3 regions of the Nocardioides sp. CCNWLW216 genome follow, and region 1 is predicted to be linked to each of the others. Evidence: riboswitches for the same ligand, from Rfam matches in the RefSeq annotation. Region 1 holds a riboswitch; each other region holds the start of a gene.
What was found. A riboswitch is a leader RNA that binds a small molecule or an ion and turns the genes downstream of it on or off. The one in region 1 is predicted to bind cobalamin.

Region 1 (4,295 bases):
GTCGAGCGGCTACTACGACGCCTACTACGGCACGGCCCAGAAGGTGCGCACGCTCATCACGCGCGACTTCGAGGCCGCCTTCGAGCAGGTCGACGTGCTGGTCTCGCCCACCGCGCCGACCACGGCGTTCGAGCTGGGGGAGAAGCTGGACGACCCGATCGCGATGTACCTCAACGACCTCGCGACCATCCCCGCCAACCTCGCGGGCGTTCCCGGCATCTCGCTGCCCAGCGGGCTCGCCGACGAGGACGGCCTGCCGGCCGGCTTCCAGATCCTGGCCCCCGCGCTCGCCGACGACCGCCTCTACCGCGTCGGCGCGGCGCTCGAGGCCGCCCTCGAGGCGCAGTGGGGCGCCCCGCTGCTGGACAAGGCACCTTCCCTGGACGGAGATTCGGCATGAGTGACACCCTCGTCGCCTTCGACGACGTGCTCGCGTCGTACGACCCGGCCCTCGGGCTCGAGGTCCACGTCGAGCTGAACACCGCGACCAAGATGTTCTGCGGCTGCCCGGCGGTCTTCGGCGGCGAGCCGAACACCCAGGTCTGCCCGACCTGCCTGGGCCTGCCCGGCGCGATGCCGGTCGTCAACGGCAAGGCCGTCGAGTCGGCGATCCGGATCGGGCTGGCGCTCAACTGCGAGATCGCGGAGTGGTGCCGGTTCGCACGGAAGAACTACTTCTACCCGGACATGCCGAAGAACTTCCAGACCTCCCAGTACGACGAGCCGATCTGCTTCGAGGGCTGGATGGACGTCGACGTGGACGGGGAGACCTTCCGCGTCGAGATCGAGCGCGCCCACATGGAGGAGGACACCGGCAAGTCGCTGCACGTCGGGGGCGCCACCGGGCGCATCCACGGCGCCGACTACTCGCTGGTCGACTACAACCGCGCCGGCATCCCCCTGATCGAGATCGTCACCAAGCCGATCCGCGGCGCCGGGGCCAAGGCGCCGGCGGTGGCCCGGGCCTACGTGAGCCAGCTGCGTGACCTGATCGTCGCGCTCGGCGTCTCCGAGGCCCGGATGGACCAGGGCAACCTGCGCGCCGACGTCAACCTGTCGCTCGCCCCGAAGGGCTCCGGCACGCTCGGCACCCGCACCGAGACCAAGAACGTCAACTCCTTCCGCTCGGTGGAGCGCGCGGTCCGCTACGAGATGCAGCGGCACGCCGCGATCCTCGACAGCGGCGAGGCGATCTTCCAGGAGACCCGGCACTGGCACGAGGACACCGGCGTCACCACGAGCGGCCGTCCCAAGTCCGACGCCGACGACTACCGCTACTTCCCGGAGCCCGACCTGGTGCCGGTGGCGCCGAGTCGGGAGTGGGTCGAGGAGCTGCGCGGCACGCTGCCCGAGAACCCGGTCGAGCGCCGGGCCCGGCTGCAGGCCGAGTGGGGCTACACCGACCTGGAGATGCGCGACGTGGTCGCCTCGGGCCTGCTCGGCCCGATCGAGGAGACCATCGCCGCCGGTGCGTCCGCCCAGGCGGCCCGCAAGTGGTGGATCGCCGAGCTGACCCGCCGGGCCAACGACGCGGGCGTCGACGTCGTCGACCTCGGCGTGAGCCCGGCCCAGGTGGCCGCCGTCCAGGCCCTGGTCGACGCCGGCACGATCAACGACAAGCTGGCCCGCCAGGTGTTCGACGGCCTGCTGGCCGGTGAGGGCACGCCGGAGGAGATCGTCGCGGCCCGCGGGCTCGCGGTCGTCTCCGACGACGGCGCGCTCGGTGCCGCGGTCGATGCCGCGATCGCCGCCAACCCCGACGTCGCCGACAAGATCCGCGACGGCAAGGTCGCGGCCGCTGGCGCCCTCATCGGCGCCGTGATGAAGGAGATGCGCGGCCAGGCCGACGCCGCCCGCGTGCGCGAGCTGATCCTGGAGAAGCTGGCCTGAGCCCCGCGTGACGGACGTCATGCGGAGGGAGCCCTCGGGGGCTCGGTCCGCATGACGTCCTGCGCCGGGAGCGGGGTTATGGTGCCGGGACACATTCACCAACGCCCGCAGCAGGGGAAGCCGGTGCGAGCCCGGCGCTGACCCGCAACCGTGTGGCGCGGAGTACGACGTACTCCGCGGCGAGCCGGAGCACCTGCCGTGACGCGTCCTGACCCTTCGCTGTCGAGGAAACCAGCGGGTCGGCCTCGACGGCCTTCTCGCTGAGCAGCGGGAAGGAACCCATGAACCACCTCGTACGCCGCGCCGCCGCCCTGGTGGCCGCGCCCGTCCTGGCGTCGGCCGCTGTCGTCGCCGTCTCCGGTGCGCCGGCCCTGGCCGCGCCCACCACGCCGCCGACCCCGGCGGCCACCGCCGCCGCGACCTGGCTCGCGACCCAGACGACCGCGGGCACGCTGCCGAGCCTCGGCCAGACGCTCGACTTCGGCGTCGGCCTGGAGGCCTCGGGCGCTGCCCCGCAGGTGCTGGCCGCCGTCAAGACCGGCGTCGACGCTCGGGTCGCCAGCTACGCGACCGGCAACAACAGCATCGCCAAGGCAGCGTGGTTCTACGGGCTCGTCGGCGACCCGACGTCGGCCGGCGACACGGACCTCAACCTGCTGGGCCTGGTCGAGGACAACACCGACGACACGACCGGTGCCCTGGGCGGTCAGTACGCCCAGCAGTGGTTCGGGACCCTCGCGCTGGTCGAGGGCGGCAGCGACGAGGCCGCGAAGTCGGCCGAGTACCTCCGCTCCGGGCAGTGCGCCGACGGCGGCTGGGGCTACTCCACCCCGTGTGTCGGTGAGGGCGACCAGTTCGCCACCTACTACTCGCTGGCGGCCCTGGCGTCGCTCGAGGTCAAGGACGCGCCGACCCAGGCCGCGATCGACAAGGCGGTCGCGTTCCTCGGAGGCAAGCAGTCGGCCACCGGCGGCTTCGAGAACTGCACCGAGTACGCCGGCCCGCCGAACTACGAGTGCCTGAAGTCCGAGGACAACGCCAACGACACCGGCCTGGCCGCCTGGTCGCTCGGTCTCGCGGGCGCGAACGCGCCGGCGGCGAAGGCGGCCGCCTGGGTCGCCGCCCACCAGTACGTCTCGCTGCCCGCCTGCGGCGCGGCTGCGCCTGCCGCCGGCGCGGTGAGCTGGACGTCGAGCACCTTCCCCGAGGGCGTCACCGAGGACAACCGTGAGCAGACCGTCTTCGCGACGGCGCAGGCTCTCGCCGGGCTCGCCTACCTGCCCACCAGCAAGCCGGCCCTCTCGGGTCCGACCGACTACGTCCAGGCGGGTCGCACGATCTCGCTGAAGGTCTCCGGCCTGAACGCCGGCGAGCGCGGCTGTGTCTCCGGCGTCGGCACCGGCAAGCAGGTCTCCGGACCGGGTGCCGTGGCCGTCGCGATCCCGGCCGGCACGCGCAACCACGTCCTCACGCTCAGCACCGCCGGCCGCCCGGCGACGGCCACGGTGAAGGCGCTCGGCGCCACCAAGTTCCGGGTGATCGTCGCGAAGCGGGTCGCGAAGGGCAAGAAGGTCCGGGCGCGGGTCACCGGCCTGGCCCCGCGCGAGTCGGTGACGCTCCGGGTCACGGGCAAGCGCGTCGTGCGCGGCACCGCGAACGCGAATGGCGTCTTCCGCACCGTGGTCAAGGCGACCGGCAAGGTCGGCAAGCGCAAGGTCACCGTCCGAGGCGAGTTCACCAACCGCACCGGCAAGGGTGCCTTCCGGGTCGTCCGCTGACCGTGCGACACCACCTTGTGCGACTCGTCGCCGCGGCCCTCGTGGCCGCGGCGGCGGTCGTCGTACCGGCCCCGACCGCGCAGGCCGCGGCCTGCACCACCGGCACGGGGGTGACCGTGGTCGTCGACTACGGCTCCCTCGGAGGCGGGGTCGGGCAGTCCTGCGTCGGGACCAGCGGCCTGGCCAAGGACCTGTTCCCGGCGGCCGACTACGAGCTGACCTACACGCAGGAGTTCGCCGGCGCCGTCTGCCGGGTCAAGGGCGCGCCGGCCGACGATCCCTGCCAGGGCATGCCGCCCGGTGACCGCTTCTGGTCGCTGTGGTGGTCGGACGGGACGTCCGGCAGCTGGACCTACGCCACCCGGGGCGTGAAGTCGCTCCGGATCCCGGCGGGGGGCAGCGTGGCGTTCGCCTGGGACGACGTCGACGGGGCGAGGGCGCCGGGAGCCACACCGCCGGTGCATGCCAAGGCCACCCCGTCCGCCCAGCCGACCAAGCAGCCGTCGGCGAAGCCGAGCAAGAAGCCCACGAAGAAGCCGTCAGCGACGCCCACCCGGCAGCCGTCGAGCGCGCCCACCACGGGCGCCCCGAGCGCCGGCACCCCGTCGGGCGCCCCCACGGAGTCGG
Region 2 (4,295 bases), on a different contig from region 1:
TTGTCGCGGCGCTGGTAGGCGTCGAGCAGCAGCGACAGGATCGCGGTCTTGACCTGCTCCATCCGCCTGCGCGCGGCCATCGAGCCCGAGGCGTCGACGCAGAAGAGCACCAGGTTGGCCTCGCGCCCCTCGCGGGTGGCCACCCGCAGGTCCGCGCCGCGCAGCAGCACGCGGCCCGTCGTACGTCCGCGGGCGTGCTGGTGCGGCGCGGCCGCCAGCAGGGTCGCGACCAGGTCCACCGGGCCCCGGGTGCCGTGGCTGCTGCCGACGCTGCGACCGGTCTCGGTCAGGGCGCGACTCCGCTTGCCGGCCTCGCCGCGGCCGGTGCCGCGCACGGTCAGCAGCCGGGGCCGGTAGGGCATCCCCGCCGCCACCGTCCCGCCCGGCGAGGCCGCTCCGGTGGTCGAGTCCCCGGTGGTGGAGGAGGGCGCGCCAGCGCCCGTCTCGAGACCCCCGTCTCCCGACTGTCCGTCGGTGCCGCCCCCGTCGGTGCCGCCCCCGTCGGTGCCGCCCCCGTCGGTGCCGCCCCCGTCGGTGCCGCCACCCTCGGGACCACCCTCCGGCGGACCATCCGGCTCGGGATCGTCCTCGCCGAGCACCTCGTCGAGCCGGTCCTCGTCGAGGCCGGGCGCGTCGAAGGGCGTACGGCGGCGCCGGTGCGGCAGGGCCAGCCGGGCCGCGGCCCGGATGTCCTCGCGGGTCACCGAGGTGCGGCCGTGCCAGGCCGCGTGCGCGACGGCGGTGCGCGCAGTGACGATGTCGGCGCGCATGCCGTCCACGTCGAAGGCGGCGCAGACCTCGGCGATTGCGAGCAGGGCCGCCTCGGTCAGCTCGACCGAGGAGACCCGCTGCTGCGCGGCCCGGATCCGGTCGGTGAGCGCGCGCTGCTCCTCGTCGTAGCGCGCGACGAAGGCGGCGGGGTCCGCGTCGTACGCGAGACGGCGGCGGACCACTTCGACCCGCACGGCCGGGTCGCGCGGCGCGGCGACCTCGACGGTCAGCCCGAACCGGTCGAGCAGCTGCGGGCGCAGCTCGCCCTCCTCGGGGTTCATGGTGCCGACCAGCACGAACCGGGCGGCGTGGGAGAAGGAGACGCCGTCGCGCTCGACGGTGGAGCGGCCCATCGCGGCGGCGTCGAGCAGCAGGTCGACCAGGTGGTCGTGGAGCAGGTTGACCTCGTCGACGTAGAGGATCCCGCGGTGGGCGCGGGCGAGCAGCCCGGGCTCGTACTCGGTCACACCCGACGACAGCGCCTTCTCCAGCTGGATCGACCCGAGGACGCGGTCCTCGGTGGCGCCGACGGGCAGCTCGACGAGCCGCACCGGCCGGGTCTCGACCGCGACGGCGGGGTCGGGGGAGAGCGCCGGATCGGTCGAGAAGGCATCGCCGGCGACCACGTCGATCGGCGGCAGCACCGCGGCCAGCGCGCGCACGATCGTCGACTTCGCCGTGCCCTTCTCGCCCCGGACGAGCACGCCGCCGACCTCCGGCGAGATGGTCGTCAGGATGAGCGCCAGCGACATGTCGTCGGAGCCGACGACGGCACAGAAGGGGTACTGAGGCATGTGAGGCTCCCGCTCGTCCGCCATGGGTAGGAGCCGCGAGGCCGGTCTTCGGACTTCCCGGATCGACGCTCGCGCGTCGTCGCAGGTCACCGCAGCGGGCCTGTGCCGGACTCTCACCGGCTTCCCAGATTCTCCCTGCGGACGCAGGGCACCTCGTGGCTGTGCGGTCACGATAGCGTCAGCCCTCGTGCCCGCCGACCCCGCCCAGACCGCCGCCCGGATCGTGGTCGCCGCCGTCTGCCTGCGCGACGATGCCGGGCGGGTGCTGGCCGTGCGCAAGCGGGGGACGACGCGCTTCATGCAGCCCGGCGGCAAGCTGGAGCCGGGGGAGACCCCGGCCCAAGCGGCGGTCCGCGAGGTCCGCGAGGAGATCGGGCTCGACGTCGAGGTCCGCTACCTCGGCGAGTTCACCACCGAGGCCGCCAACGAGCCCGGAGCCGTGCTCGAGTCGACCGTCTTCACCGCCGAGCTCACCGGGACGCCCGTCGCGGACGGCGAGATCGAGGAGCTGCGCTGGGTCGAGCCGGACGCCACCGACGCCGACCTCGCGCCGCTGCTGCGCGACCACGTGCTGCCCGCGCTCGCGGCCCGGGTGACCGTGGTCGGCGTCGACGCGCAGGGACGGTCGTCCGCGCCCGACCTGGTCGCTGGCGCCGACGTCCTGCTGGGCGGCGCGCGCCACCTCGACCTCGTCCCGCCCGTCGCAGGTCAGGTACGACGACCGTGGCCGTCCCCGCTCCGACCGGGCCTCGCGGCCGAGCTGGCCCGGCACGCCGGCCGCCGCGTCGTCGCGCTGGCCTCCGGCGACCCACTCGTGTCCGGCATCGGCAGCACCCTCGTCGACCTGCTCGGCGCCGACGCGGTGGAGCTGCACCCGGCGGTGTCCTCGGTCGCCCTGGCCCGGGCCCGGATGGGCTGGCCGGCCGAGACGACCGCGGTCGTGACCGTCGTCGGCCGCGACCCGCACGCGGTCCTGCGCGAGCTCGCCCCGGGCCGCCGGGTGCTGGTGCTCTCCTCCGACGAGCGGACCCCGGCCGAGGTGGCCCGCCTCCTCATCGACGCCCGGTACGGCGCCAGCGCGATGACCGTCCTCGGCGACCTGGGCGCCCCGACCGAGTCGCGCGCGACCGGCACGGCGGCGTCCTGGAACGGCACCAGCCCGCGGCTGCACGTCCTGGCCCTCGATCTCGACGGTCCGGTGGTCGGCTCCTGGGCGACCGGCCTGCCCGACGAGGCCTTCGAGCACGACGGCCAGCTCACCAAGCGTGACCAGCGCGCGGTCGCGCTGGCCCGCCTGCAGCCGCAGCCCGGCCAGCTGCTCTGGGACGTCGGCGCCGGTGCCGGATCGGTCGGCATCGAGTGGATGCGCGCGCACCCGTCCTGCCGCACGGCGGCCGTCGAGGCCGACCCCGAGCGGGCCGCGCGGATCGCCCGGAACGCCGCGGCCCTCGGCGTACCCGCCCTCGAGGTCGTCACCGGGCGCGCGCCCGACGTGCTGCCGGCGGAGGCCCCCGACGCGATCTTCGTCGGCGGCGGCGCGACCGCTCCCGGCCTCCTCGACGCGTGCGTCGCGCGACTCCGCCCCGGCGGCCGACTCGTGGTCCACGGTGTGACGGTCGAGACCGAGGTCCTCCTCGCCGAGAGGTACGCCGACCTCGGCGGCGAGCTGACCCGCGTGGGTGTCGAGCACGCCGCGCCCATCGGCTCGTTCACCGGGTGGACCCCCGCCCGTACCGTCACCCAGTGGAGCTGGAGCAAGCACCCATGACCGTGCACTTCGTCGGCGCCGGACCCGGCGCGGCCGACCTGCTGACCCTCCGGGCGGCGAGCATGCTGGCCGCCGCCGACGTGGTGCTCTACCCGGGCACCTACCTCGACGCCGCCGTCCTGTCGCACTGTCGTGCGGACGCGCTGCTCGTCGACACCCAGGACCTCGACCTGGACGCCATCGTCGGCCACCTCCTCGACGCCCACCGCGCCGGCCGGGACGTCGTACGGCTGACCTCGGGTGACCCGTCGGTCTACTCCGCGGTCGCCGAGCAGGGCCGCCGCCTCGACGCCGCCGAGGTGCCGTGGGACGTCACCCCGGGCGTCCCGGCGTACGCCGCCGCGGCGGCCCTAGTCGGCCGCGAGCTGACCGTGCCGCTCGTCGCCCAGAGCGTCGTGCTCACCCGCACCCAGGCCCGGTCGACGAAGATGCCCGCGACCGAGTCGCTGGCCGCCTTCGCCGCGACCCGGGCCACGCTGGTCCTGCACCTGGCCATCACCCGGATCCGGGAGCTGGCCGCCGAGCTCGTGGAGGAGTACGGCGCCGACTGCCCGGTCGTCGTCGTGCACCGGGCGAGCCAGCCCGGTGAGCTGGTCCTGCACGGCACCCTGGCCGACGTCGCCGACCGGGTCGAGGCGGCCGGGCTTCGCCAGGCCGCCGTGGTCCTGGTCGGTCGCGCGCTGGACCCGGCCGCCGGCGGGGAGTCCTACCTCTACGACCCGGCCCGGGACCGCTCGGCGAAGGAGTCCCGGTAGGCGCCGGACGATCGCCGGTCCGGGTGCGACGTACGCCTCACCCGAAAGGTAAAGAAACCTGTCTAGACGGGGTGTGGGGAGCGACGCAGCCGGGGAGGGTCACGGACGCCACGCCGGACTCGGCAGGCACTCCCCCCGAAGACAGGATCCGAACTTGAAGAACCGTGCCCCGAAGCTGATCGCCTCCGCCTTCCTCGTCGTCACGCT
Region 3 (4,295 bases), on a different contig from region 1:
AGGTTGCCGATGGCCTGGTCGGTGGCGCACTCCGCCGAGAGCGCGGCGTTCTTGCCGGGCAGCCACTCCATCGAGCCGTGCTTGCCCAGGTGGACCACCGCGTGGGCCCCGAAGGCGTGCTCCACCCAGCGGTACGCCGCCAGGTAGTGGTGACTCGGCGCCAGGTCGGGGTCGTGGTAGATCGCGACCGGGTTCTCGCCGAAGCCGCGCGGCGGCTGGATCAGCAGCACGACGTTGCCGGCCTGGATGGTCGCGAGCACGATCTCGCCGGCGTCGTTGACGAACAGCGTGCCCGGGGACTCGCCCCAGGCCTCGACCATGTCGCCCTTCAGGGCGGCGGGCAGGTCGGCGGTCCACGCGTCGTAGTCGGCCTTGGTGATCCGCACGTGGGCGTCGGTGAGCTGGGCGCTGGTCAGCCACTCCTCGTCCTGGCCGCCCGCGTCGATCAGCGCGTGGATCAGGGTGTCGCCGGCCTCGGTGTCGTCCTCCAGCTCCAGCCCGGGGACGGCCCCGACCGGACCCAGGTCGTAGCCCGCGTCGCGCATCCGGCGCAGCAGCCGGATCGTCGACACCGGGGTGTCCAGGCCGACGGCGTTGCCGACCCGCGAGTGCTTCGTCGGGTAGGCGCTCAGCATCAGCGCGACCTTGCGCTCGGCCGGCGGGACGTGGCGGAGGCGGGCGTGGTTGACCGCGATCCCGGCCACCCGCGCGCAGCGCTCGGCGTCGGCGACGTAGCGCGGCAGCCCGTCCTCGTCGACCTCCTTGAACGAGAACGGCGCGGTGATGATCCGGCCGTCGAACTCGGGGATCGCCACCTGGGTGGCCGAGTCGAGCGGCGTGACGCCGTCGTCGGAGGCCTCCCACTCGGCGCGGCTGCTGGTCAGGCACAGGCCCTGCAGGACCGGGATGTCGAGGGCGGCGATCCGCTCCACGTCCCAGGCCTCGTCGTCGCCGCCCGCGCTCGCCGTGGCGGGCTTCGAGCCGCCGGCGGCCAGCACGGTCACCACCAGCGCGTCCAGGGTGCGGAACGCGTCGTACAGCTCGTCGGGCGCGGAGCGCAGCGAGCCGGCGAAGATCGGGACGCCCACGGCCTGCCCGGTCGCGTCGACCGCGTCGGCCAGCGCCTGCACGAAGGCGGTGTTCCCGCTCGCCTCGTGCGCCCGGTAGTAGAGGATCCCGACTCGCGGGGTCTCGATACGCTCGCTGGCGCTCGCTACTCGACCAACGACGTTCGTCGGTCCTGGACCAACGACGTTCGTCGGTACTGGACCAACGACGTTCGTCGGCACTGGACCAACGACGTTCGTCGGCACTGGACCAACGACGTTCGTCGGCACTGGACCAACGACGTTCGTCGGTCGAGTAGCCCCCGAGGAACGAGGGGGCGTATCGAGACCCCTCTCGCCGTACCCCCACTCCGGCAGCGCCGCCGGCGGCTCGAACCCCTCGCCGGTGAGCAGCACGGTGTCGGAGAGGAACGCGTGCAGCTGGGCCAGGTTGGCCGGGCCGCCCTCGGCGAGGTAGCGGTGCGCCTCGGCCGCGGTGCCGATCGGGACGCTGGACAGCTCCATCAGCTCGGCGCTCGGCTGCTGCTCGCCGCCGAGGACCACCATCGGCATGCCCGTCTGGGCGATCCGCCGGAAGCCGCTGCAGAGGTCCTGCGGGGAGCCGAGGATCCGGCCGACGACCAGGTCGCAGCCCTCGATCACCTCGGCCATCGACTGGTGCCCGGGTCGCGCCGGGTTGGCCCAGACGTAGTCGGCACCGCTGGCGCGGGCGGAGAGCAGGTCGGTGTCGGACGTCGACAGCAGCGCGATGCGCACGGTGGCCTCCTCGGGGTTCTCGCCCCGGCGTAGATGGCGGAGTCCCGTGGCCAGTGTCTGGCTTCGACCCGTGCCCGGGCCTCACAGTGGCGGAACCGCCCCGGGGTCTCACCGGGTTCCTGCGCCACGAGACGTGTAGCCGGAGCCTAGTCGAGCCCGAGGTCGCCCCGGGTCAGCGGCTGCCCACCGGGCAGCCCGACCTCGACCCGGTCGCCGATCGTGACCGTGCCGTCGACGCTGACGTCGATCGGGGCGTAGCCGGTCTGCAGGCCGGACTCGCCGTCGACGTACTGCAGCTGCAGGCTGACCGTCTTCAGCGGCACCGAGAACGGCGTCGAGAACCGGTTGAACGTCGGCGCCTCCAGCACGCCGCCGGACGTGCCGAGCTGGCTGACCACGGTCCAGGTGACCTCGTGGTCGGCGTCGCCCTCCTCGCCGGTGTTCCAGACGACCCAGGGTCCGGCGACGTCGTGGAGGTGGCCGAAGTCGACGAGCCCGGGCGGTACGTCGTCGATGCCGTCGTCCCACGGGACGGTCTCTTGGCCGATCGTGTCCGCCAGCTCGCTGGTGCCGGTGATGCCGAGGTAGCCCGAGACGGCCCGCGGCTGGTGCAGCAGCGCGATCACGGCCGGGCTGTCGTCGAGGCCGTCGACGAGCTCGCGCAGCTCGACGCCGAGGTCGCGCTCCTCCAGGCCGGACTCGTTGGTCACCAGGCCGCCGAAGAGCGCCTTGAACGCCGGGTCGGCGGCGCCCGCGATGGTCAGCCCGTCGACGTCGACGGTCTCCAGGTCCGGCACCTGCACGTCGTTGTCGCGCAGCTGCTCGACGGTGGTGTCGGAGTCGTGGTCGCCCTTGACCGCCACCGTCGGGATGTCCGGGCTGGCGCCGGCCTCGCCCTTGACGAAGCCCTTCTCGGCCACGGTGCCGTTGGAGCTGATGTCGCCGGAGATGGTGCGGACCGTGAGCGCGTCCTCGCCGAGTGCCTCGGCGAGCCTCGGGTACATCGCCTTCCGCGCCCGGGTGCCGACCAGGCTGCCCTGGGGGTCGGCCTCGGCGACCACGACCTTCTCCCCGTCGCGCGGTGTCAGGTCGGCCGCGTGGAGCGGGAGCTCGGTGTCGAAGGACGCGGCGACGGCGTCGGTGTAGGCCCGCGCGTTCTCCTCGATCCGGGTCTGGTTCTTCTCGATGAACGGCTGCACCTGCTGGGCGACTTCGACAGTCTGCGGACTGCTGAACGAGACGCCGTCGACCCCCGGCATCGGGTAGGTCTCCGCCTCGTCGTCGCGCGCGGACCAGGCGTGGAAGGCCTGCAGCGCCACCACGGTCGAGATCCCGAGCCCGGTCGCCAGGACGCCCGCCGTGAGCCCGGCGCGCCAGCGCCAGGAGCCGCGCCGACGCGGGTACGGCGGCGCTCCCCCGCGGAACGCCGCGGTCAGCAGGCCGCCCACCACGACGCCGATTGCCAGCTCCAGGCGGAGCAGCCCGTCGACGACCTGGTCGCGCAGCTCCGCGCCGTACACCTCGGCGACGGCGGCGGGGTCGTCGACGAACGCGGCGTTGACGCGCAGGAACGCTGGCGAGACGTACGACGACAGCGTGCCGCCGGCCTCCGGCGGACCGGTCGAGCGGATGTCGGCCCCGAAGCCGCCGGCGCCGGTGCGCTCCCAGTAGATCTTCCCGAGGACGCCGGTGTCGACGGTCGAGCGGCCGTCGTGGGCGAGCGAGACCTCGACCGGGAAGGCGCCCAGGCTGTCCTCGAAGGAGGCGTGCTGGAGCGCCCAGACCACCGACACGGGCAGGGCGACGAGCGCCGCCGCCAGGCCGTAGGCGAGCCACGCGACCAGGACCTGGGCGACGCGGCGGGCGAGGGAGCTCATCGGCTCAAGCCTACGGGGCGGGCACACTGGGCCGGTGATGAGTGCGAGCTGGGCGAGCTGCGCGCGCGGCCACGTGCACTGGGGCCGGCGCGGCGCGGCCGGCCTGCTGCTCGCCGACCGGGGCCGGGTGCTGCTCCAACTGCGCGCCCGCTGGGCCCACCAGGGCGGCACCTGGTCGATCCCCGGAGGCGCCCGCGAGGCGGGCGAGTCTTACGCCGACGCCGCCCTGCGCGAGGCCGAGGAGGAGCTCGGCGTCGACGCGGACGCCGTCGACGTCCGGGGCTCGTACGTCGCCACCTGCGGCGGCTGGACCTATGAGACCGTGCTCGCCGTCCCGCTCACCGGCCTCGCGCTCGCCGACCGCTCCGAGAGCGACGGCCACCGCTGGGTCCCCGCCGCCGACGTCGCCGGCCTGCCCCTCCACCCCGCCTTCCGCGCCGCCTGGGACGACCCCGCCGGCGCCCTCCGCGCCTTCGTCACCCCCGGTGGTTGAGCAGGTCGCGCAGCGACCGTGTCGAAACCCCCGCACCCCCCCGGTGGTTGAGCAGGTCGCGCAGCGACCGTGTCGAAACCCCCGCATCCGAACGCCTACGCT

Region 2: another riboswitch for cobalamin. It lies ahead of V7S47_RS20060 (VWA domain-containing protein); the one in region 1 lies ahead of V7S47_RS04605 (hypothetical protein).
Region 3: another riboswitch for cobalamin. It lies ahead of cobN (cobaltochelatase subunit CobN); the one in region 1 lies ahead of V7S47_RS04605 (hypothetical protein).

The regions. Positions count from the first base shown of each region.
Region 1 covers NZ_JBBBBJ010000002.1:43,628-47,922, reverse strand. Annotated here, with positions in the region: gene gatA (Asp-tRNA(Asn)/Glu-tRNA(Gln) amidotransferase subunit GatA) at 1-400, shown strand, start outside; gene gatB (Asp-tRNA(Asn)/Glu-tRNA(Gln) amidotransferase subunit GatB) at 397-1,890, shown strand; cobalamin riboswitch at 1,953-2,105, shown strand; gene V7S47_RS04605 (hypothetical protein) at 2,172-3,668, shown strand; gene V7S47_RS04600 (hypothetical protein) at 3,671-4,295, shown strand, end outside.
Region 2 covers NZ_JBBBBJ010000010.1:71,229-75,523, forward strand. Annotated here, with positions in the region: gene V7S47_RS20060 (VWA domain-containing protein) at 1-1,565, opposite strand, end outside; cobalamin riboswitch at 1,588-1,736, opposite strand; gene cbiE (precorrin-6y C5,15-methyltransferase (decarboxylating) subunit CbiE) at 1,753-3,333, shown strand; gene V7S47_RS20070 (cobalt-precorrin-4/precorrin-4 C(11)-methyltransferase) at 3,330-4,088, shown strand; gene V7S47_RS20075 (hypothetical protein) at 4,243-4,295, shown strand, end outside.
Region 3 covers NZ_JBBBBJ010000010.1:44,113-48,407, reverse strand. Annotated here, with positions in the region: gene cobN (cobaltochelatase subunit CobN) at 1-1,823, opposite strand, end outside; cobalamin riboswitch at 1,855-1,998, opposite strand; gene V7S47_RS19940 (metallophosphoesterase family protein) at 1,970-3,700, opposite strand; gene V7S47_RS19935 (NUDIX hydrolase) at 3,738-4,193, shown strand.